One region of the Pseudoalteromonas sp. GutCa3 genome, then DNA from elsewhere that is predicted to be linked to it. Evidence: predicted binding sites of a transcription regulator. Region 1 holds the regulator's gene; each other region holds the start of a gene.
What was found. Region 1 encodes sigma-54, which starts transcription at its own class of promoters, with help from an activator protein. Its sites were predicted from a motif close to GTTGGCACGNNNNTNGNNT; they were not measured.
Positions count from the first base shown of each region.

Region 2: CXF64_RS07390 (flagellar basal body rod protein FlgF) is a predicted target of sigma-54. The motif match lies at 1,991-2,009, and genes of this name have one in related genera.
Region 3: CXF64_RS15520 (DUF2726 domain-containing protein) is a predicted target of sigma-54. The motif match lies at 1,247-1,265, and genes of this name have one in related genera.
Region 4: CXF64_RS15570 (DUF1328 domain-containing protein) is a predicted target of sigma-54. The motif match lies at 1,509-1,527, and genes of this name have one in related genera.

Region 1 covers NZ_PJBK01000056.1:84,207-89,435, reverse strand. The annotation lists gene mgtE (magnesium transporter) at 1-869, opposite strand, end outside; gene CXF64_RS09690 (HPr family phosphocarrier protein) at 1,000-1,272, opposite strand; gene rapZ (RNase adapter RapZ) at 1,315-2,160, opposite strand; gene ptsN (PTS IIA-like nitrogen regulatory protein PtsN) at 2,179-2,631, opposite strand; gene hpf (ribosome hibernation promoting factor) at 2,636-2,923, opposite strand; gene CXF64_RS09670 (RNA polymerase factor sigma-54) at 2,950-4,449, opposite strand; gene lptB (LPS export ABC transporter ATP-binding protein) at 4,519-5,229, opposite strand, start outside.
Region 2 covers NZ_PJBK01000034.1:55,898-61,126, forward strand. The annotation lists gene flgH (flagellar basal body L-ring protein FlgH) at 1-384, opposite strand, end outside; gene flgG (flagellar basal-body rod protein FlgG) at 401-1,189, opposite strand; gene CXF64_RS07390 (flagellar basal body rod protein FlgF) at 1,211-1,954, opposite strand; gene flgE (flagellar hook protein FlgE) at 2,112-3,482, opposite strand; gene CXF64_RS07400 (flagellar hook assembly protein FlgD) at 3,542-4,222, opposite strand; gene flgC (flagellar basal body rod protein FlgC) at 4,236-4,667, opposite strand; gene flgB (flagellar basal body rod protein FlgB) at 4,673-5,080, opposite strand; gene CXF64_RS07415 (CheR family methyltransferase) at 5,226-5,229, opposite strand, start outside.
Region 3 covers NZ_PJBK01000084.1:5,929-11,157, reverse strand. The annotation lists gene mtnN (5'-methylthioadenosine/S-adenosylhomocysteine nucleosidase) at 1-488, opposite strand, end outside; gene CXF64_RS15520 (DUF2726 domain-containing protein) at 611-1,207, opposite strand; gene folE2 (GTP cyclohydrolase FolE2) at 1,324-2,244, opposite strand; gene arcB (aerobic respiration two-component sensor histidine kinase ArcB) at 2,477-4,795, shown strand; gene arcA (two-component system response regulator ArcA) at 4,812-5,229, opposite strand, start outside.
Region 4 covers NZ_PJBK01000084.1:18,766-23,994, forward strand. The annotation lists gene oadA (sodium-extruding oxaloacetate decarboxylase subunit alpha) at 1-793, opposite strand, end outside; gene CXF64_RS15565 (OadG family protein) at 805-1,047, opposite strand; gene CXF64_RS15570 (DUF1328 domain-containing protein) at 1,567-1,740, shown strand; gene CXF64_RS15575 (hypothetical protein) at 1,799-1,990, shown strand; gene CXF64_RS15580 (YcxB family protein) at 2,123-2,590, shown strand; gene csrA (carbon storage regulator CsrA) at 2,641-2,832, opposite strand; gene CXF64_RS15590 (aspartate kinase) at 2,924-4,141, opposite strand; gene alaS (alanine--tRNA ligase) at 4,148-5,229, opposite strand, start outside.

The DNA of each region.
Region 1 (5,229 bases):
ACTGAGCGTTTTTTAGAGCTTTTTAGTACTGGCGCAAAGGTATCTTCTTCATCATCAAGGCCGGCTAAGCCCAATAAACTATGCTCAGCATCTTCTCGGATTACGTCAACGATGTCATCGATAGTGACACGACCAAGGAGCTGATCGTTATCATCAACTACGGGGGCCGATATCCAATTATGACGTTCAAATAATTGCGCGACTTCACTTTCATCCATTGAGATTGGAATGGATTCACAATCTTCATCCATTAAATCGCGAACAATCTTTTCTGGCGGGTTAGTTAATAATGTACTCAGCGATAAAGCGCCTATAAAGCAGTTATGCTTATCAACAACGTACAAGTCATCGGTACCTTCTGGTAACTCGCCACGTAGCCTAATATACCTAAGTACAACATCAAGCGTAACGTCAGGGCGAATGGTCACTGTATCGGTGTTCATTAGCGCGCCAGCAGAACGCTCTTGATACGAAAGTGCTTGTGTTGCACGTTCACGGTCTTGAATGTCCATCGCACTAACAACGTCTTTATAAACGGTGTCCGGCAGACTACGTAATACTTCACCTAAGTCATCGTGGCCCATATCTTCGGTTGCGGCTGCAATGTGCTTAGGTTCCATTTGGGCAATAATGCCTAAACGAACATCTTCTGATAGTTCTTCAAGAACATCACCTTGCACATCAGGATCAACCAACTGCCAAAGGAGTCGGCGAATTTTATGTGGTGATGATTCTAATAATAATGCGGTATCACAAGGAGCTGTTTTTGCGAGCATGCGCCTAACTTGAACAAATTGACCACTATTGAGTGACTTAGTCACCTGTTTTAGTTGCTGTAGTGGGTAATCTTGTTCAAAAGCTTCAGGCATTGGCGTCCTTTATAAATTTTTATATTACTTTATGGGGAGAGGTGAGTTAACTGGCGTCACTAACCGTATTTATTTTATATATCTGTTTTAGTTGGGGCATTAGTAATGCGAGCATTATTTTTATAACTGTTTATTCTTGTTCATTAAAACGTTGTGCTATTAATTCTCCAACAGCATGTAAAGCTTGCTCAGAATCGGGGCCTTTACATACAACTTTTACTTCTTTGCCTTGGCTACTTTCAAGTAGCATTAGTGCAAGTACGCTATCGCCTGCGGCTTCTTTGTCATCTTGAAATAATGTAATTGTCGCATCAAACTGCACTGCTAATTGGGCAAGCACGGTGGCTGCTCTGGCGTGCAATCCTAATTTGTTTTTTATTAAAAAAGTGTCTTCACAATGCATAACTTACTCTACTTAAGCTGAACAGGTGATTATTCAGCTATATTATTTTTCTTGTTCGCGATGGCGAATTTTTACATTGGGATGTGTCATTGCAAAACTTTCACCGATAGTTTGCGCTAAATATACAGAGCGGTGTTGTCCGCCTGTACACCCAATGGCAATGGTTAAATAACTGCGGTTATTTCGCTCTAAGTGCGGTAACCACGTTTGTACAAATGTTTGAATTTGCCATGTGAATTTTTGCACTATGCTGTGATTGGCCAAATAATCTTTAACAGGTTGATCTAACCCATTTAAAGGTTTTAATTCAGGTTCCCAATGTGGATTTGGTAAAAAGCGTGCATCAAATACATAATCTGCTTCTTTTGGTATGCCGTGTTTAAAACCAAACGATTCAAACGTGACAATCAGTTGTTTATCTTTTTTACCTAAAATCTTTTCACGAATAGATTCAGCGAGTTGATGAACACTCAAATCAGTCGTGTCTATCATAAAGTCGGCGCGGGTGATTAATACATCAAGTAATTCTTTTTCTTTTTTGATGGCTAAATCAAGAGGCAACGAGTCAATTGATAGTGGGTGTAATCTACGAGTTTCAGAAAAACGTTTGATCAATGTTTGATCGTCGCTATCTAAATAAAATAACGTAGGTTTTGCAAAGCCAGGCAAGTATTCAAGAATATCGTTAAATTCATCCTGTTGTTTAGGGATGTTACGCACATCAATGCTAACAGCAATTTTATCGTAGCTATCAGACACACTGCGAACTAATGAAGGAAGCAAGTTAACTGGAATATTATCTACGCAATAATAACCTAAATCTTCTACAACGCGTAAAGCAACCGACTTTCCAGAACCAGAACGGCCGCTTATGATAATTAACTCCATTTAACACCCTTTATAAAACTATGATTGATTGACAATAACTTGGTAAAGCTCAGTATCTGATTTTGCACTGCGTAACTGTTTACAAAAATCTTTGTTGTTTAGTTTATCAGCAATGGTTGCTAGAGTCTTTAAGTGCTGCTGGTTATCGCCATCTGGTACGATGAGTGCGACGAAAATATCAACAGGGCGATTATCGATTGCATCAAAATTTATTGGAGTTTCGCTAACGAGTACTAAAGCCAAAGGCTCTTCTGCACCGCTCATTCTTCCATGAGGAATGGCAATGCCACGCCCTATACCTGTACTACCCAATTTTTCTCTGCTCATTAAAGCATTAAGAATATCTTGTTGCGGTAAATACGGAAGTTTGTCGTGAGCAAGTTCGCTAATGAACTCTAAAATTCTTTTTTTGCTATTAAAAAGGACCGCAGCTTTGCTGCAGTCCTGGCATATAAGTGAGCTTAATTTCATCATATTAGTGTCGAGCAAGCTTCTCTTTGTGTTTAATTACTTGTCGATCGAGCTTGTCGATCAACGAGTCAATGGCGGCATACATATCTTGATGTTCTGTAGAGGCAAATAGCTCAGCACCGCTTACGTGTATGGTGGCTTCTGCTTTTTGATTTAATTTTTCTACATCGAGAATGACATGAACATTATTAATATGATCAGAGTGTCTTTCTAGCTTCGCAAATTTGGTATTAATATAGTCTCTTAGTGAATCGGTTAATTCTACGTGACGACCAGTTAAGTTTAGTTGCATAAGCATTACCCTCTTTTTTTTGCGTCTTAAATCAAACTTTTACGCTGATTTGACGGTGGAATAGCCAGAGATTCGCGGTATTTTGCGATTGTACGTCTCGCTACTTTAATTCCTTGCTCAGCCAATATATCCGCTATTTTGCTATCACTCAATGGTTTTGCTGAGTTTTCTGCTGCGATTAATTTTCGGATAAGCGCACGGATTGCTGTAGATGAACATTCCCCCCCGTTTTCGGTGCTTACATGGCTTGAGAAAAAATATTTAAGCTCAAATATACCACGGGGTGTGTGCATATACTTTTGGGTTGTTACGCGCGAAATTGTTGATTCGTGCATTTCTACCATTTCAGCAACATCATTTAAAACCATTGGTTTCATGGCTTCAGGACCGTGTTCAAAAAAGCCTTGTTGTTGCTTAACAATACAATTTGTTACTTTTAATAGCGTGTCGTTTCTACTTTCTAAGCTTTTAATAAACCATTTAGCTTCTTGTAAATGCGAGCGAATAAACTGGCTGTCACCACTGGATTTTACAGTGCGAGACATTGCCGCGTATTGGCTATTAACACGAATTTTAGGCATGCTATCTGGGTTTAACTCAACAACCCAGCGGCCTTTAATTTTTTTAACTGACACATCAGGAATAACATACTCAGATTCTTCTCTTACAATAGTATCTGCAGGTTTAGGGCTAAGAGTATGTATTAATGTCATTACTTCTTTAAGCTCTTCTTCTTTGAGCTTAGTTTTCTTCATTAATGTACGATAGTCACGAGCAGCTAATAAATCAATATGCTCGGTTAAAATCATTTTTGTTTCATTAATGTAAGGTGTTTCTTTATCAAACTGGTTAAGCTGAATACACAAACACTCTTGTAAACTACGTGCAGCAATACCAACAGGATCAAACAGTTGGATGCGTTTTAATACAGCTTCAATTTCATCAAGTTCGACTTCGTTATCATCTTCGTTTTCTTGATTAAAGCTTTCTAAAATCTCTTCGCAGCTTAGTGTTAAAATACCTGAATCATCGACGGCTTCTACAATCGCAATAGCAATAGCTTCGTCTGTAGGGCTAAATGGCGTTAGTTGTAACTGCCACATTAAATACTCATGGAGCGTTTCAGTAGAGGCGCCTTGGTATATTGATTCGTCTTCAGGCATCGGACCCGATGATGCTGCTGGGGCGGCACTCATGTACTCATCCCAACTAACATCCATAGCCATGTCGTCACTTAGCGTGTCTTTTGCAAGTGCTTCACCACTATCTTGTTCGTATTCGCTTGGAGCATCATCGGCAGATGCGCTAACAGTTATGTCATCTGTATCTGCTTTTTGCTCGTTTTTACCTGCAGCGTCTTCTGAATAGTCTGCTTCTTCAACCTCTAATAGCGGGTTGCTGTCGAGAGCTTCTTGTATTTCTTGCTGGAGATCCAATGTACTGAGTTGCAACAAACGAATAGCTTGTTGCAGCTGTGGAGTCATTGTAAGTTGCTGGCCCATGCGCAGCTGTAGTGATTGCCTCATGTATCTCTAACAATCCTTTTATGTTGTTATAATTAATACTAGCAGATGCTTAAAGACATGGCGTAAATGTTACAGCCTAAATTGCTCGCCTAAGTAAACATCGCGTACTGTTTTATCATTTAATACGTGTTCTGGAGTACCTGATGCAATCAGCTCCCCATGAGAAACAATGTAGGCTTTTTCACAAACATCAAGGGTTTCTCTTACGTTATGATCGGTAATTAATACACCAATCCCACGATTTTTAAGATGTTCTATTATTTTCTTTATATCTAATACCGAAATAGGGTCAACACCTGCAAATGGTTCATCCAGTAATATAAATTTAGGATCTGCTGCCAGCGCACGTGCTATTTCAACACGACGACGTTCGCCTCCTGACAATGCCATACCTTGGCTATCACGAATGTGTTGTATGCTAAATTCATCTAATAATTTATCGAGAGTGTCTTCTCTAGCTTGTTTATTTAACTCTTTGCGCGTTTCTAAAATGGCCATTAAGTTTTGATAAACAGTCAGCTTTCTGAATATTGAAGACTCTTGCGGTAAGTAGCCAATGCCTAATCTAGCACGACTATGCATAGGTAAAAGAGTAATATCGTTATCGTCTATCGATATTTTACCTTTGTCGCTAGGTACAAGTCCTACTATCATATAAAACGTGGTAGTTTTACCTGCGCCGTTAGGGCCAAGTAAGCCAACAATACTGCCAGCTTTGACTTCAAGGCCGACGTTTTTTACAACTTCACGGCCTTTATAGCTCTTTGCTAATAGCTCTGC
Region 2 (5,229 bases), on a different contig from region 1:
GCCCGTAAACGACGAATCGCTACCAATACCAAACTGAATACTATCGCCACCTATATTTACAGGTAGACCACCTAAGCCAATCACTGGGTCTAAGCTTGCGTCGGTTTCTTTGTCTGTTTCTGTTTTAGCGGCTTTTGTTGCTTGAGTAGACTCTTGCAATTTAACCGTAATTATATCGCCAGTACGTAGCGCTTTTTTATCAGAATATAAGTCGTTTGATGTATGAGTATTAAACAATGAACCTGTGGCTACCAGCGGCTCTAAAATAGGCTCGGGGTACATAGGTGCGTAGTAAGGGTCGTCCTGCACTACTTCACTATTTTGCGTAGACATACAGCCACTTAAAAATAACGTGCCCGCTGTAAATAAAATAATATTACGCATAATTCCCCCTACTCTATTAAAGCTGTTGATTGATATAACTCATCATTTCGTCAACGGCCGAAATTACTTTTGAGTTCATTTCGTAAATACGCTGAGTTTCTATTAGATTTACCAGCTCTTCAGTTACATTTACGTTTGATGTTTCGAGTGAGCCTTGAATAATGCTACCTAACCCTTCAACACCAGGATTACCTTGTACCGGCGCACCACTTACAGCGGTTTCGGTATAAAGGTTTTGACCAATTGGCTCAAGGCCCGATGGATTAATAAAGTCACTAATAGTAAGCTGACCAATGACCACGTTATCAGCTTGGCCTGCAACACGTACAGATACTTCGCCGTCTTGCGAAACCGTAATTGATTGCGCATCATCAGGTACATTCATTTCTGGCTGAATAACATAACCAGCGCCCGATGTTACAATTCGGCCATCGCCATCAGTAGTAAACTGACCGTTGCGCGAGTAAGCAATATTGCCATCTGGTTGCAGTACTTCAAAAAAACCTTCACCAGAAATCATCCAATCTAGTGAGTTTTCGGTGGTCAACATGTTGCCTTGCGTAAACTCTTTTTGGTTAGCTACAACTTTAGCACCCGCACCTAGCATTAGGCCCGATGGCATTTCGGTATCTTGCGATGAACGACCACCTGGTTGATTAATATTTTGATAAAGTAAATCTTCAAATATAGCGCGGCTTTTTTTGTAACCTACAGTACTCGCATTCGCTAAGTTATTTGAGATAACCGATATATCGGTTTGTTGAGCGTCTAGCCCAGTTTTACTGATCCACAATGCTGGATTCATAATCGTGTCCTCATTTTAAAGTTAAACTATGCGTAATAACTGATCTTGACGCTCGTCAATTTCTTCAGCTGTTTTCATTAATTTCACTTGTAATTCAAATTGGCGCTGGTGGCTTATCATGTCGACCATTTCGTGAACAGGGTTCACATTCGACATTTCAAGCGAACCACTTAAAACTTTTACATTGGCAGAGGTATCTACTGTTACATTTGCTTTTGGTCTAAATAAACCATCGTTACCTTTTTCGAGCTGTGAGCTATTTGCTTCTACCACTCTAAGCGTGTCTATTTCTTCTAAAAAGTTAGCGGGAGCGCCTTGCGGTCGAACTTGAATAGCGCCATCTTGGCTAAACCCTATTTTTTCGACTGGAACGGGTAAAATAACAGGTCCCCCTTCGCCAATAACTTGACGACCGTGGCTGGTTACGAGCATGCCTTGAGCAGTAATGTTTAACGTACCCACTTTTGTATAAGCTTCATTACCGGAGGCATCTTGCACTGCAAGCCATGCGTTATCGCTCATTGCGATGTCTAAGTCTCGCCCGGTTTGAACAATGCCACCCGATACCATGTTAGAACCCGGACGCTCTTGCATTGAAAATACACGTGTAGGCAAACCTTCGCCAAACGCTTGCATAGAACGTGCTTGCGCAAAGTCGGCTTTAAAACCCGTTGTATTTGCATTTGCCAAATTATTGGCTTTTAAAGCAAGCCCTTGTAGGCTTTGCTTAGCGCCAGAGGCCGCAATGTAGACCATTTTGTCCATAGTATCGACTCACATAAAAAATCTCTGAACTTATAAATGCAAAATAGGTGCCAGATTAAATTTGACGCAACATTGAGAGGTATTTAGAAGGGCTTACAAAGAGGGCTTATAAAAAAGGCTGCAAAAATGCAGCCTAATATATTTAATGGGGTTTAGCTTATCGAATCTGCAAAATACTTTGCTGAATAGTTGAGTTAACTTCAAGCGCACGTGAGTTTGCTTGGTAATTACGCTGTGCAGTGATTAAGTCTACAAGTTCATTAGTAAGATTTGTATTTGATTGCTCAAGCGCTGATGAGTTAATTCCACCAAATGTACCCGAACCGGCTTCACCCGCTACAGGTTCACCTGAATCAATACTTTGCTTCCAGCTTGTATCACCCACTTGTGATAACCCTTGTGAATTTGGAAAACGTACCATAGCCACTTGGCCTAGGAATGTTGAGTCACCATTACTGTAAGAAGCGACAATTTTACCGTCTGTGCCTATATCAATTCCGGCTAAACGGCCTACCGTTGAACCATCTTGATCGAGTGCTTTTACTTCAAAACCACTTGAATACTGAGTAGGAATACGCCCTGCTGTGTTATTTTCATCGCGCCAGTTAAGCTCAATACCAGTACCTGGGAAAGTTGCACCATTGTCTAGTAATGTTGATAAACCAGCACCAGAACCCGCTGGTAGTAATATTTCATCAAAAGTAGTTGTATTTGTATTTGCCACACCACCTGTTGTTGATGGTAAACCACTTGAGTTAAAACCTAGGGTAGTTAGTGGTGTATAAGGTGTCGTTGTTTGTTCTCCACCAGTTGTGCCATCAACTACTTTGCCATCGAGTGTTGCGTATACTTCCCAACTGTTATCTGTACCACCTGCTGCGGCATCATCTTCTTTAGCAAAAAAGTATTGTAAAATATGTGGTTCACCTAGTGAATCATATACCGTTGTTGACGTAGATGAGTTATAAGTACCACTAGAAGCAGGGTCAAAATCTAGACCTGTTGGATCCGCTGTTGCATCTAAGTTAAACGACAAAAATACATTTTCTGTTGCGCGAGGTGAACCAGACGAATCAGGGATTTGAATTGGATCAGTTGTGCTCAAACTTACCGACGTTGTATCACCTGTAGATGAATCAACTGGGAATGCTTGTAAAAAGTTACCTTTTGCGTCAACCATAAAGTTATCTTGGTTAAGCTTAAATGCACCTGCACGTGTATATGTTAAATCTTGCGAAGATAAATCGTCGGTCATCGCAAAATAACCTTCACCAGTGATTGCTAAATCAAGTGAGTTATTTGTAAATTGTAGTGAGCCTTGATGAAACTGCTGCGCAACCATGGTTGTTTGCACACCGTCACCATTTTTAGTCTTACCAGAGCTAAATACTGATGAAGCGTAAACATCGGCAAACTCAGCGCGTGACTCTTTAAAACCTGTGGTATTAACGTTTGCAATATTATTTGCCGTTACGTCTAAATCTTTTTGCGCGGCAGCAAGGCCGGTTAATGCAATATTGAAGCTCATAATTCACCTCTAACCTGTTAGTCTGTGGCCTGCTAGCAGGCGAAAAATACTAAAATTTATTACGCGATTTCTGCTACATCTGTCAGCCTAACCGCACCTTCTTTAGTGTTAATAATAATGCCACTTGAGCCATTAATATTAACGCTTTCAATGTTCTTGAATGTAGCAATGGGCAAGCTTGAAAATTCGCCGTCAGTACTTCCTTCGGCGGTTACTGAGTATTCACCTTCAGGTAAACGCTCACCGGCTTCATTTTTGCCATCCCACGCAAAACGTACTGCACCTGCTGATTGAGAACCCATATCAATAGTTCTTACTAGCTGACCTGATGCATCTGTCACTTTAATTTTTAAGTTATCAACGGCTTCTTCTGCCACTGCAGAGCCTCTGGCATCACCCGTTTCATTTAAATCCAGGTTGTTTGACTCAAGTAAAGCTTGCTTGCCAACAAGTGTTGATGCTTGCAATGCTGAATTTGATGTCATAGAAGACGCTAAGCTATCAAAATTTGAATTTAAATCGCTGATGCCTTGCGCCATTGTGAAACTAGTCATTTGAGCAATCATTTGATCGTTATCCGCAGGGTTACTGGGATCTTGAAACGATAATTGCTGAGTTAACAAAGAGAAAAAGTCTTCTTGTGTTAACGCATCACTCTCATTATCACTGGTCGCTACTTGCGATTCTTGCCAGCGTATAGAGTCTAAATAGGATGAAGATGTACTAATATCGTTACTCATAACCTACCCTCGGTTACCGCTGCCCTAGCAACAGTGTTTTACTTAGCATTTGCTTTGCTGCATCAGCAACTTGCACGTTTGTTTGGTAAGAACGAGAGGCAGAAATCATATTTGCCATCTCCTCTACAACATTGACGTTGGGTTTATAGATATAGCCATTTTCATCCGCACTTGGATGGTTTGGGTTATATTCAATTTGTAATGGTGCATTACTTTCAACAATGCCCAAAACTTTCACACCAACTGCGGAGCCCTGTTGGTTACTTACTGATGCTGAAGCCTTTGTTAGCTCAGCCGCAAATACAGGTTGGCGCGCTCGGTATGTTTTGTCTTGAGATGAACTAATGGTATTAGCATTAGAAATATTACTAGCTGTAGTATTTAAGCGAACGTTTTGTGCGCTCATACCCGAACCTGCAATATCGAAAACATTATATAAACTCATAATTTTTATCCTTGACTACCGAGAGCTTTATTCAGGCCTTTAAATTTGCCGCTTAAAAATTGCAAGCTGGCCTGATACTCCATAGCATTCTGTGTATACAAGTTTCGTTCCACTTGTATATCAACCGAGTTACCATCACCTGTATCTGATTGATTTGGCAAACGAAATGATTCTGAACTTCCCATACTATGAGTACCTCCACCAATGTGTTTATCATTAGTTCTTACCATAGTATTGCCGCTTTGCTGGGTTGACCTTGCCGCTTTTAATGCAGAGGCAAAATCAATATCTTTTGCTTTATAGCCAGGCGTATCAGCGTTAGCTATATTAGTTGCAATTAATTCAGCTCGCTGTGAACGGATCAACATGGCTTGCGGATGCACACCTAATGCTTTATCAAAACTGATAGCCATAACCTTCTCCAAAAAATTGACTTACCCATGAATAAAGCAAAAAATAAGCCATTAATATTAGGGCATGCTATATTTTTATAAGACTATGTATCTAAATAGAAAAACGACGCTAGGTGCGTCGTTTTAGGGAAATGAATTAGCTTAATTAC
Region 3 (5,229 bases), on a different contig from region 1:
CGTGCTTTATCAATACGCACAGGGTCACACATGAATGTGTCACCAGTACAAATTAAGCCAACAAGTGTTTTAACATCACTGATTTGTTCGATTGTTTGTTGTGCTGCTTCAACTAATTTAGGGTGAGCTGCAAAGCCTGCTGGCATTTGTGGTACTTGGCCAATTTCGTAGCCAAAAGCAGTAACATCTACATCGTGATGACGTACTTCTGACGAAATTACTACGTCGCCAACACTTAGAGAAGGATCGAATCCACCGGCAGAGCCTGTGTTAATTACGCAATCAGGTTTGAAGTTGTCAATTAGTAAGGTAGTTGCAATTGTTGATGCTACTTTACCAATACCAGATTGTACAAGTGTTACTGTGTTACCAGCCAATTCACCAGTATAAAAAGTGAAACCTGCTTTAGTTAAAATTTGTGGGTTTTGCATCGCTTCACGTAAAATTTTAACTTCTGGCTCCATTGCGCCAATAATACCAACATTCATAATGTTTAATTCCTGAGTTTGAATCACTTGATTATACGTGAAGTTAGCAATAAAAAACAAAAAAGCGAGCTTGTTTATGAGCTCGCTTTAAATACTTTTTAGGAGAGTATTTAATTTGGTTTTTAAATTTCAGCTAAAGCAGTTGTTTGTGCTTTGGCTTGAGAAGGTGAAAGTACCGCTGGCTTATGTGAGCGATTACGAACAGGGCGCTGCGTTTGTGTTGCTGCAGGCTTACCAAGTTTAAACATAATTGCATCGCGTACTTCTGATGGACGGTAGCCCGATTTAACTTTCATACGAATATGTGGAATGCCCGCAGACTCTAGTGCACCGTTTACAAACCAGTCACGTTGAGCTTTGTGGCCATCTTTATTGGCATTGTTAACTAGGTCAACGGCCGCAACAATAGTTAGTTTTTCTTTATCGATTAATACAAAGTCGAGTTGCTTATTTTTAGCTTTAGCTAAAGCAGCACGTTTAGATTTAATAGAAAGACCTTGCTTACAGTCAATAACGTCAATTAACTTAACGCGACTAACAATTTTATATTGATCGCCTACAGCACGCTCGAGAAGATTTAGAAAAGCGCCTTCAACCTGCGTAAAAACAGTTTGCTTGCGGGTAAAAGGATACGGGTTTCCGCCATCGTCATTAAATTTTGACGCAACAACAGAAGCCCCGACAACTAATACTAGAATTAATAATAAAGCGAATTCCATACGGTAACTCCATAACAACAAATTGACACTGCTCAAATAAAGCAATTTACGTGCCTAAAAAGTATGAGTTATAAAATAATTACCAACTGTTTATAAAAGCTAAAACGATGTAGCTATTAAGCTTTGTATCCACCTTCAATACCTTTAACCGCAATAGCTACAGCATCGTGTGCATGGAGTGATTCATAATGGTTTATTTGCAGCCAGTAATCGCTGTAATTATCTGTTTCTAATAAAGCTTTAATTTTACGCGCTGCATCTTCACAAAACATAAGATTTTGACCATTTAAACGGGCAAATTCTTGCTCGTCTTCGCGTTTTACTGCCGCTTGTACAGGCGTTTTAAGTTCAGCTTCGAGGGTATTTATTAGAGTCACTACGTCAAATTCTTGAATATTGCTATCAAGCTTTACTTTTACGTTGGCAATAGAGCGCTGCGAGTGAGGTGTCGCTACAATGCCTTGTGTAGTGCCTAGCCATTCGTGCACATCTTTTTGGCTTAAGGTTTCTTGGTTAAACTTTTCGTTAAACGCGTTTTGTATAAGCTGGCGTGCAAGTGCTGCAGAGCAAGGGCACGTTGAAGAATAGGTAACATCTACAGTTAGCTCGTAGCTAATAATGTTATTATCAATTGCACTGGTAAGTACAACTGGGTAGCTTTTCCAGCCCGCTTTACCACTTAATAGTGATTTACGGCGTAGCGGTAATTCAAATTTAAATTCAATTTGTGCTTTATCGCTCAGCCCTTCGTGGCTAGTTATAAAGGTATCGAGTGCTTGCGCTATTGTTTGCGGATTGACTTGCTGCTCAGTTGAAAGCAGGTCAAGTGCTAAAAATAGACGTGACATATGAATGCCTTTGGCATCTTCTTTATGCAAATTTACAAATGCACGAGCTTTGGCATTTACTGTAACTGGAGATAAGTCTCGTGACTCAAAAATAAATGGCAGTTCGATTTCGCCCATGCCAACCCAGTCTAATTTACCTGTTTGTAAAGCGGGTGCAGTGTCTGCTATATCTGGCATATTGGTTTGCATGTGCGCTACTCGTATTTTGGAGATAATAAAGCGGGGCATTTTACACTAAATAATTTATTGCTGAAATGATGAGTTTAAGAGATGAGCAAAATCAAACATGAAAAATTCTGTTTTTATCGCACAACATGGGTAGTGGTAGGAGAAAAATGCTAAAATCTGGGAAAATGGTATGTTTATACATGCGCATTGCCTTCTTTATATTTAAGCACACAGCTAAGAGATAAAATTACGTATGACCGATTATTCTTTGAGCCCTTGGGCTCGGGTACTTTCCAGCTCAATAACGCGATTTGGTGAATTTAAAACCGCAGCTATTTGTTACACTTTATTTTTAACTGTATCTCTTATTTTATCGAGCATGTTTTATTATGTTGCGATAGGCGAATTACACCTTGTTGATATTTTGGCTGTGGTATTTTTTACGGCTGTAGTTTCTCCTTTAATTATAAGTGTATTACTTAATTCAATTCGTCAATTAGATGCCTCGTATGCTTATTTAGATAGCGCAACCAAGCAGGAAAAGCTCTTAAACCAAACCTTAAAAGACAACATTAGTCGTTTAAATATTGAAATTGATGAGCGTAAAATGGCGTTTCATGCCAAGCATCGCGCTATCGAAGAGCTGCGCCGAGAAATTGCTGAGCGAAAAAAAACACAACAAGAACTTGCCCAACAAAGTATGTTGCAACGCTCAATCGTTGATTCATCTCCCGATTTATTTTATTACCGCGATAACAACGGTGTATTTGCCGGCTGTAATAAAATGTTTGAAGAGGTAATGGGAAAATCAAGTAGTGAGCTAATAGGAAAAACGGTTGAGCAGATATTCCCGAGTCATTTTTTAGCTGAAGTTTTGGCAACCGATAAAGAAGTAGAGCAAAGCCATAAAGCACTAACTATAGATGTAGGCTATGAAGTAAATGGTGAAACACGTTGGTTTGAGCTGCGTAAATTACCTTTTATAAATGATGACGGTGACTACATTGGTTTACTGGGTTTTGGTCGTGATATCACTAGCCGTAAAGAAGCTGCACAAGCACTCGAAACTGCCTATAAAGACAAAGGTAAGTTTATTGCTACGCTGAGCCATGAACTACGTACTCCTTTAAATGGCATTGTTGGTTTAACGCGTATGTTATTAGATACAGAGCTTAATAAGCAGCAGCGTAGTTGGGGCAATACTATTTTTTCGAGTGCTGAAACACTCGGTAATATTTTTAACGATATTATAGATTTAGATAAAATAGATAGAGATCAGCTCGATATAGCAACCAATTCTATTAATGTGTCAGACTTTATAAACGATGTAGTTAATTTTGCAGGCTTAATAGCTGAGCAAAAAGAGCTTGAGTTTGACATTAAGCGCAATGGCATACTTGATGTTTACGCGCAGCTCGATCCGACTCGATTACGCCAAGTTGTTTGGAACTTAATTAACAACGCCGTTAAGTTTACTCAGCAAGGCAAAGTAACACTCGAATGCAGCAGAGAAAATCGCGTAGAAGGCCCATGGTTAGTTATTAAGGTACTAGATACAGGTCAAGGTATTCCACCAGAGCAGCTTGCCCATATATTTGATATGTATTACAAAGCGCCGGATTTAAAAGGCACTAACGCAATAGGCTCAGGTATTGGTTTAGCTGTAACTAAGGCACTTGTAAGTGCAATGAAAGGGATAATTACGGTAAATAGTACTGAAGGCGAAGGAAGTTGTTTTACAGTGCAAATACCGCTTAGTTTATGTGTTGCACCAACAGAGCAAAGTTATGTTGGCCGTGGTTTGTATATTCTACTAGTAGAAGATGTGCCTCTTAACGCCGAAATTGCTACAAACCTATTAGAGCAACGCGGCCATGAAGTGTTATGGGCTGAAACCGGTGAAGATGCACTCTCGTTTGTCGAAACCGAAGATGACTTAGACTTAGTACTACTCGATATGCAATTGCCAGATATAAATGGTGACGTGGTTGCTAAACAAATACGCTCAGATAGCCACTTCGATAAATTACCTATTGTTGCTTTAACTGCCAATGTACGCAGTGCTGAAAAAGAGCTTGAAGGTATATCAATACAAGGTGCGTTGGCTAAACCAATTAACACAGTTAAGCTTGATAAAATGCTGGCTGACTTATTTGGCATTAAGCAAAGTGAATGCACAGAGCCACAGCTAAAAGTAAGTGAAGAAGCGCTTGAGGGCATTGATGCACACTTATTAGATATTGAAACAATAGAAGACTTTGTAAATTCGATGGGCTTGGTTGTATTTAGACGCAGTAGTCAGTTATTCGAAAAGCTAAGTCCACAATATCAGCAAGAATTACTTACTTCATTAAATGCCGGCGATAGAGAAGAGTATGAATCAGTAGCGCATAAACTTAAAGGTGCGGCTGGATCGGTAGGTTTAAATGATGTGCAGCTTCATGCCAAAATAATGGAGCATGGTGCGATTGATGAATCTGATGAAGTGTTAAAGCAGTGGTTAGATGTTTTAGCAGATAAAATAAATGAAGGACAAAAAGCCCTTCATTTATTTTTACAGCAATTAGAGTAAAACTAATTAGCTCTAATTAAGCGTCAATTTTACCAATGAAACGGTAACCTTCACCATGGATGGTGCTGATTAACTCTGACGTTGAGTTATCACTTTCAAAATGCTTACGAATGCGACGAATAGTAACATCAACAGTACGGTCATTTGCGCGAAGCTCACGGCCTGTCATGTGCTTAATTAATTGCTCACGACTAAAAATACGACCTGGAGAATCAAGCATTAAACGAAGTGCTCTGTACTCACCTTTTGGTAAACGTTTAGCGTCGCCATTTGGAGAAGTAAGACAGCGGCTATTTTCATCAAGTTCCCAACCGTTAAACGTAATAACACCATTTGTTTCTAGTGCTGACTCTTCACCGCCTAAAGCAGTACGAGTAATAAGGTTGCGAGCTCTAATAGTTAATTCACGCGGGTTGAATGGCTTAGTAACGTAG
Region 4 (5,229 bases), on a different contig from region 1:
CTTCTAGGTGGTTTAAATCAAGGTCGGTATCGCGCTCAGTTCCTTCAACTATCGATACAATAGTTTCAGTTGCTGTGTGTCCGTAAGTCATACTCATTGATGAAATAGCGGTATCAAGCATATCAATGCCTGCATCAATCGCTTTTTGATAAGTCGCAGTACTTAAACCTGTTGTAGCGTGGCACTGCATAGCAATAGGAACCGATACGGTTTCTTTAAGTGCTTTAATTAGTTTTTCAGCATCGTACGGCTTTAATAAACCCGCCATGTCTTTAATACAAATTGAGTGACAGCCTAAATCTTCTAATTGCTTAGCAAGAGTCAGCCACATATCAAGCGTATGAACAGGACTTACTGTGTACGAAATAGTACCTTGAGCATGTGCGCCTACTTTTATAGCCGCTTTAATCGCTGTTTCTAGGTTACGTACATCGTTCATTGCATCGAAAATACGAAATACGTCAACGCCATTTTTATGTGCGCGTTCTACAAACTTTTCAACTACATCATCAGCGTAATGGCGGTAGCCTAATAGGTTTTGACCGCGTAATAGCATTTGCTGTTTAGTATTAGGCATCGCTTTTTTAAGCGCACGAATACGCTCCCAAGGATCTTCGCCTAAATAACGAATGCACGAATCAAATGTAGCACCGCCCCACGATTCAATAGACCAATAACCTGCATCATCTAGCTTGCTAGCAATAGGTAGCATATCGTCTAGGCGCATACGTGTTGCGAGCAATGATTGGTGCGCATCGCGTAATACCAATTCTGTTAATTTTAATTTAGCCATGTGTGTGCCCCTTATTTATTATTTGATTTGTACTGAGCAATGGCAGCACTAATAGCAGCGATGTGCTCATTAGGCACACCTTGAGATTTAAAAGACGGTGATTTAGCTGGTGATGCCTCTGGTTCGCTATAGCGCGTCACCAAATTAGACATAAGCGTTACTGCACCAATTAATATCGACAGAAATACAAACACCCCAACCATACCAGTTAGCATTAAGCTACCAGCCGTTGTGAGTAGAGCACCTATATCCATTTTTCTCCCCCTTGAAACCCATATCGAAAATAAAAAATCGATTTAATTAAATATTTATTCACTGGATAATAACAAAACTAGTCGCTTTGTCTACATCTTGTAAATTGGTAAAACCAATTAAACTATAAACAACATAACACTCAACAAATTTACATGCCATAACCCAGCAATCATGCGCCCTACAATACATACAGAAAATAACGACTATAGCTAATAGTTATATGGAAGTTGTTAATTAACTATTCAACTTAATAAAAATAACCGCCAAATTTTATAATAAGTACAAAAACACACATCAATTGTTAATTGGTCTTACCAAAAACATTATTTTTAGTGAATATTTACCAGTAACTTGTAACAGTGTGAATAACTTACATAACAAAGCGTAAAAATTACTAACTAACTAATAACTAAAAACACAGTTAAAAACCATAACTGTCTGATATAAAACAAAAATAAACTTTGGCATATAACTGGCATTAGTTATTATGAGCAAATTTGATAACCAAGGAGAAAACAATGTTACGCTGGACAATTACATTTTTAGTTATTGCTTTAATCGCTGCAGTGTTAGGTTTTGGTGGCATCGCAGGTGCCGCAGCTGGTATAGCAAAAATTATATTTTTTATATTTTTAGTACTTTTAGTGATCTCATTAGTTTCAGGTGCACTACGTGGTAAATCACCCAGGTAGATAAAGCATTCAACTAACAAACACTAAAATTTAATTAATACTTACAAGGAATTACATTATGAATTCAACAACTGTAAAAGCAGCACTAATCGGTCTATTCGCAAGTTTCTTCATCATGGGTTGTGAAGACAATCACGCAGAAGACGCAGGCGAACGTATTGACGAAGCAGTAACTGACGTGCAAAACAAAGTAGAAGATGCATGTGAAAATGTTAAAGAAGGCGTAAACGCTGAAGAAACTAACTGTTAATTCTTCTTGTATCGCTAAAAAACGGCCTTAGGGCCGTTTTTTTGTGTCTGTAATAAAATCACTGACTATAAAGCTGCTCATTTAGCGGTTAGCTTGTTAAAATAAAAAAAACGATATTTAAAGCAAGGCAATATGGCATTTACAACAACCTACACACTAGATAAACCTTACTTTTACGAGTGCTTTGATGAGTCACTCCCCTACAGTAAGCGCGCCAAACCTAAGTACTTTTTACTTGTACTCCTCGTTGCGCTTGGTTTATTTGGCATTTATGTTTTAAACGATCATTACTTAGGATCGTTTATGATCATGCTAGGTGTACTAGAGTGCGTCGCTTTTTACTATCGCAGACCTTGGTGGGTAACCAGACAAATGCTCAGCAGAGCGTCAGGCTCAGAGGTAACACTTACCTTTGATGAAGAAGGCATTAAATCGGCTAATCACTACAAAAGCTTTCAGCTAACTTGGCAAGACATAAGCGAAGTAATAGATACTCAGCAAGGTATTATTATTAAAAATAAAAGCGGAATGCAGTACATTTCAAAACAAATACTAACCCCAGAAACACTCGTTTTTATAAACAAAAAAGCCACTCAGTGAGTGGCTTTTTGACTAGTTGAGTTAATTACTCAACTACGTATACTTGTTGATTAAGCATTGCCCGGATTAGGGTTCGACTTTTCAGCTTGTATGCGCATGTAAATCTCTTCACGATGCACTGATACGTCTTTTGGTGCATTAACACCGATTCGAACTTGATTTCCTTTAACACCTAGAACAGTAACTGTTACTTCGTCACCAATCATTAGGGTTTCACCTACTCTACGAGTTAGTATTAGCATTCTCTTGCTCCCATGTTCCAATAAAAATTATAAGATTCCGCTTAAACATACTAATGAAAATTAGACTGAAAAGTAAGTAAAAACTCTCAATCTATCCATTTTCTGTTAAAAATGCTTTGTGTAATGCACGAACTGCCAACTCTAGGTACTTTTCATCTATTAAAACTGAAATTTTGATCTCAGAAGTCGAGACTAAAACCACATTAATATTTTCCTGCGCTAATGCATCAAAAAATAAACTTGCTACACCAGAATGCGATTTCATACCCATTCCAACAGCAGAAACTTTAGCGACTGTTGGTAATCCGCTTATATTTTGAGCACTGAGTTGAGCTTGATCTTCGCTCAATAATTCAAGTGCTTGCAGATAATCATTCGAGTGCACAGTAAAAGCATAGTCTATTTTTTCAAAGATATGATTAACTTGATTAATCATATCTATTTCGATGCCATTATCAGCAAAAAGTTTCAATATTTTTGAAAGATATTGCGTACCGCTTGGCACACCATCTACTTTAATTAAACATTCGTCACGATTAAACGCAATCCCCGATACCACCTTGCTTGGCATATCGTTCTCCTCAAAACTTATTAATGTGCCTTCATCAGGATTAAAACTAGAAAGCACCCTAAGTGGCACATTGTGTCTACCTGCAGCTTCTACCGAGCGAATATGCAAAACTTTCGCGCCTAAACTTGCCAGCTCCAGCATTTCGGCAAAAGTAACTTGGCTCATTCTGCGCGCGTTAGGTTCAACACGAGGATCTGTAGTATATACGCCGTCAACGTCTGTATAGATCTGGCATTCGTCGGCTTTTATAGCCGCTGCTATTTCTACAGCCGATGTATCGGTGCCGCCGCGTCCAAGCGTTGTAATATTGCCCTCAACGTCACGCCCCTGAAAGCCAGCAATAATAGCAATACGGTTATGCTCAAGCTCATGCTTTAAACGTGTAGCGGCAACGTCTTCAATACGGGCTTTACCAAACATGTTGTCGGTTAGAATATTGACTTGATCGGCTAATAAGCTTACAGCTGAATGACCACGTTTGATAATAGCCATAGCAAGCAGTGATACAGAAACCTGCTCTCCGGTGCTAATAAGCACATCTAGTTCACGGCTACTCGGGCGAGTATCAATTTGTTTGGCGAGGTTAATTAAGCGGTTGGTTTCTCCCGACATAGCAGAGAGAACCACAACCACTTGATGTCCTTGTTGTCTGGTTTTAACAACAAGGTCGGCGACTGCTTCAATTCGCTCTATTGAGCCGACCGAAGTGCCACCGAATTTTTGAACAATAAGTGCCACTTAGGCTTAAGTACGCTCAGTTAACCAAGCTGTAACGCTATCTAGTGCAGCAGCAAGATTTTGTGGCTCACTACCACCAGCTTGTGCCATATCTGGACGACCGCCACCTTTACCACCTACTTGACCTGCCATATGGTTAACTAACTCACCGGCTTTTACTTTGCCTGTTAAGTCTTTCGTTACACCGGCAATTAGGCTTACTTTGTCGCCACTGGCAACACCCAGTGCAATAACACCTGAGCCAATCTTGTTTTTAAGGTCATCAACCATACCGCGAAGCGCTTTAGATTCAGTACCTTCAACGTTTGCTACAAGTAGCTTAACGCCATTAATTTCAACAATCGAATCAAGTAAAGACGCGCCCGCTGCACTTGCTAGCTTATCGCTAAGCTGTGCAATTTGCTTTTCAAGGCCTTTAGATTTTTCAAGCAACGCAGTTACTTTTTCAAGTACCGATGCGCTATCGCCTTTAACTAAAGCTGCAACATCGCTAAGTTGTTGCTCTTGCTCGCTAACGTACGCTACAGCCTCTGCACCGGTTACCGCTTCAATTCGGCGAACACCTGCGGCAATACCGCTTTCAGATACAATTTTGAATAAACCAATATCGCCAGCGCGCTCAACGTGAGTACCACCACAAAGCTCAATAGAGTAGTCGCCAATAGTAACTACACGTACTTCGTCATCGTACTTTTCGCCAAACAATGCCATAGCACCTTTCGCTTTAGCATCATCAATAGCCATAAGCTCAGTATTAAGTGCAAAGTTACGACGAATTTCGTCATTAACTACACGCTCAATTTCACGTAGCTCATCTTTAGTAACTGCTTCAAAATGCGAAAAGTCAAAACGTAAACGATCTGGCTGAACAAGCGAGCCTTTTTGGCCTACATGGTCACCTAATAATTGGCGTAGTGCTTCGTGTAAAATATGCGTAGCTGTGTGGTTTTTCTTGATGCTATCGCGGCGCGTATCATCAATAGTTGCGTCAACTTTGTCATTAACACCAATACGGCCTTGTACAGTACCGTGGTGAGCAAAAGCATTACCAAGCTTAGTGGTATTAGTAACATTAAATTCGCCACCAG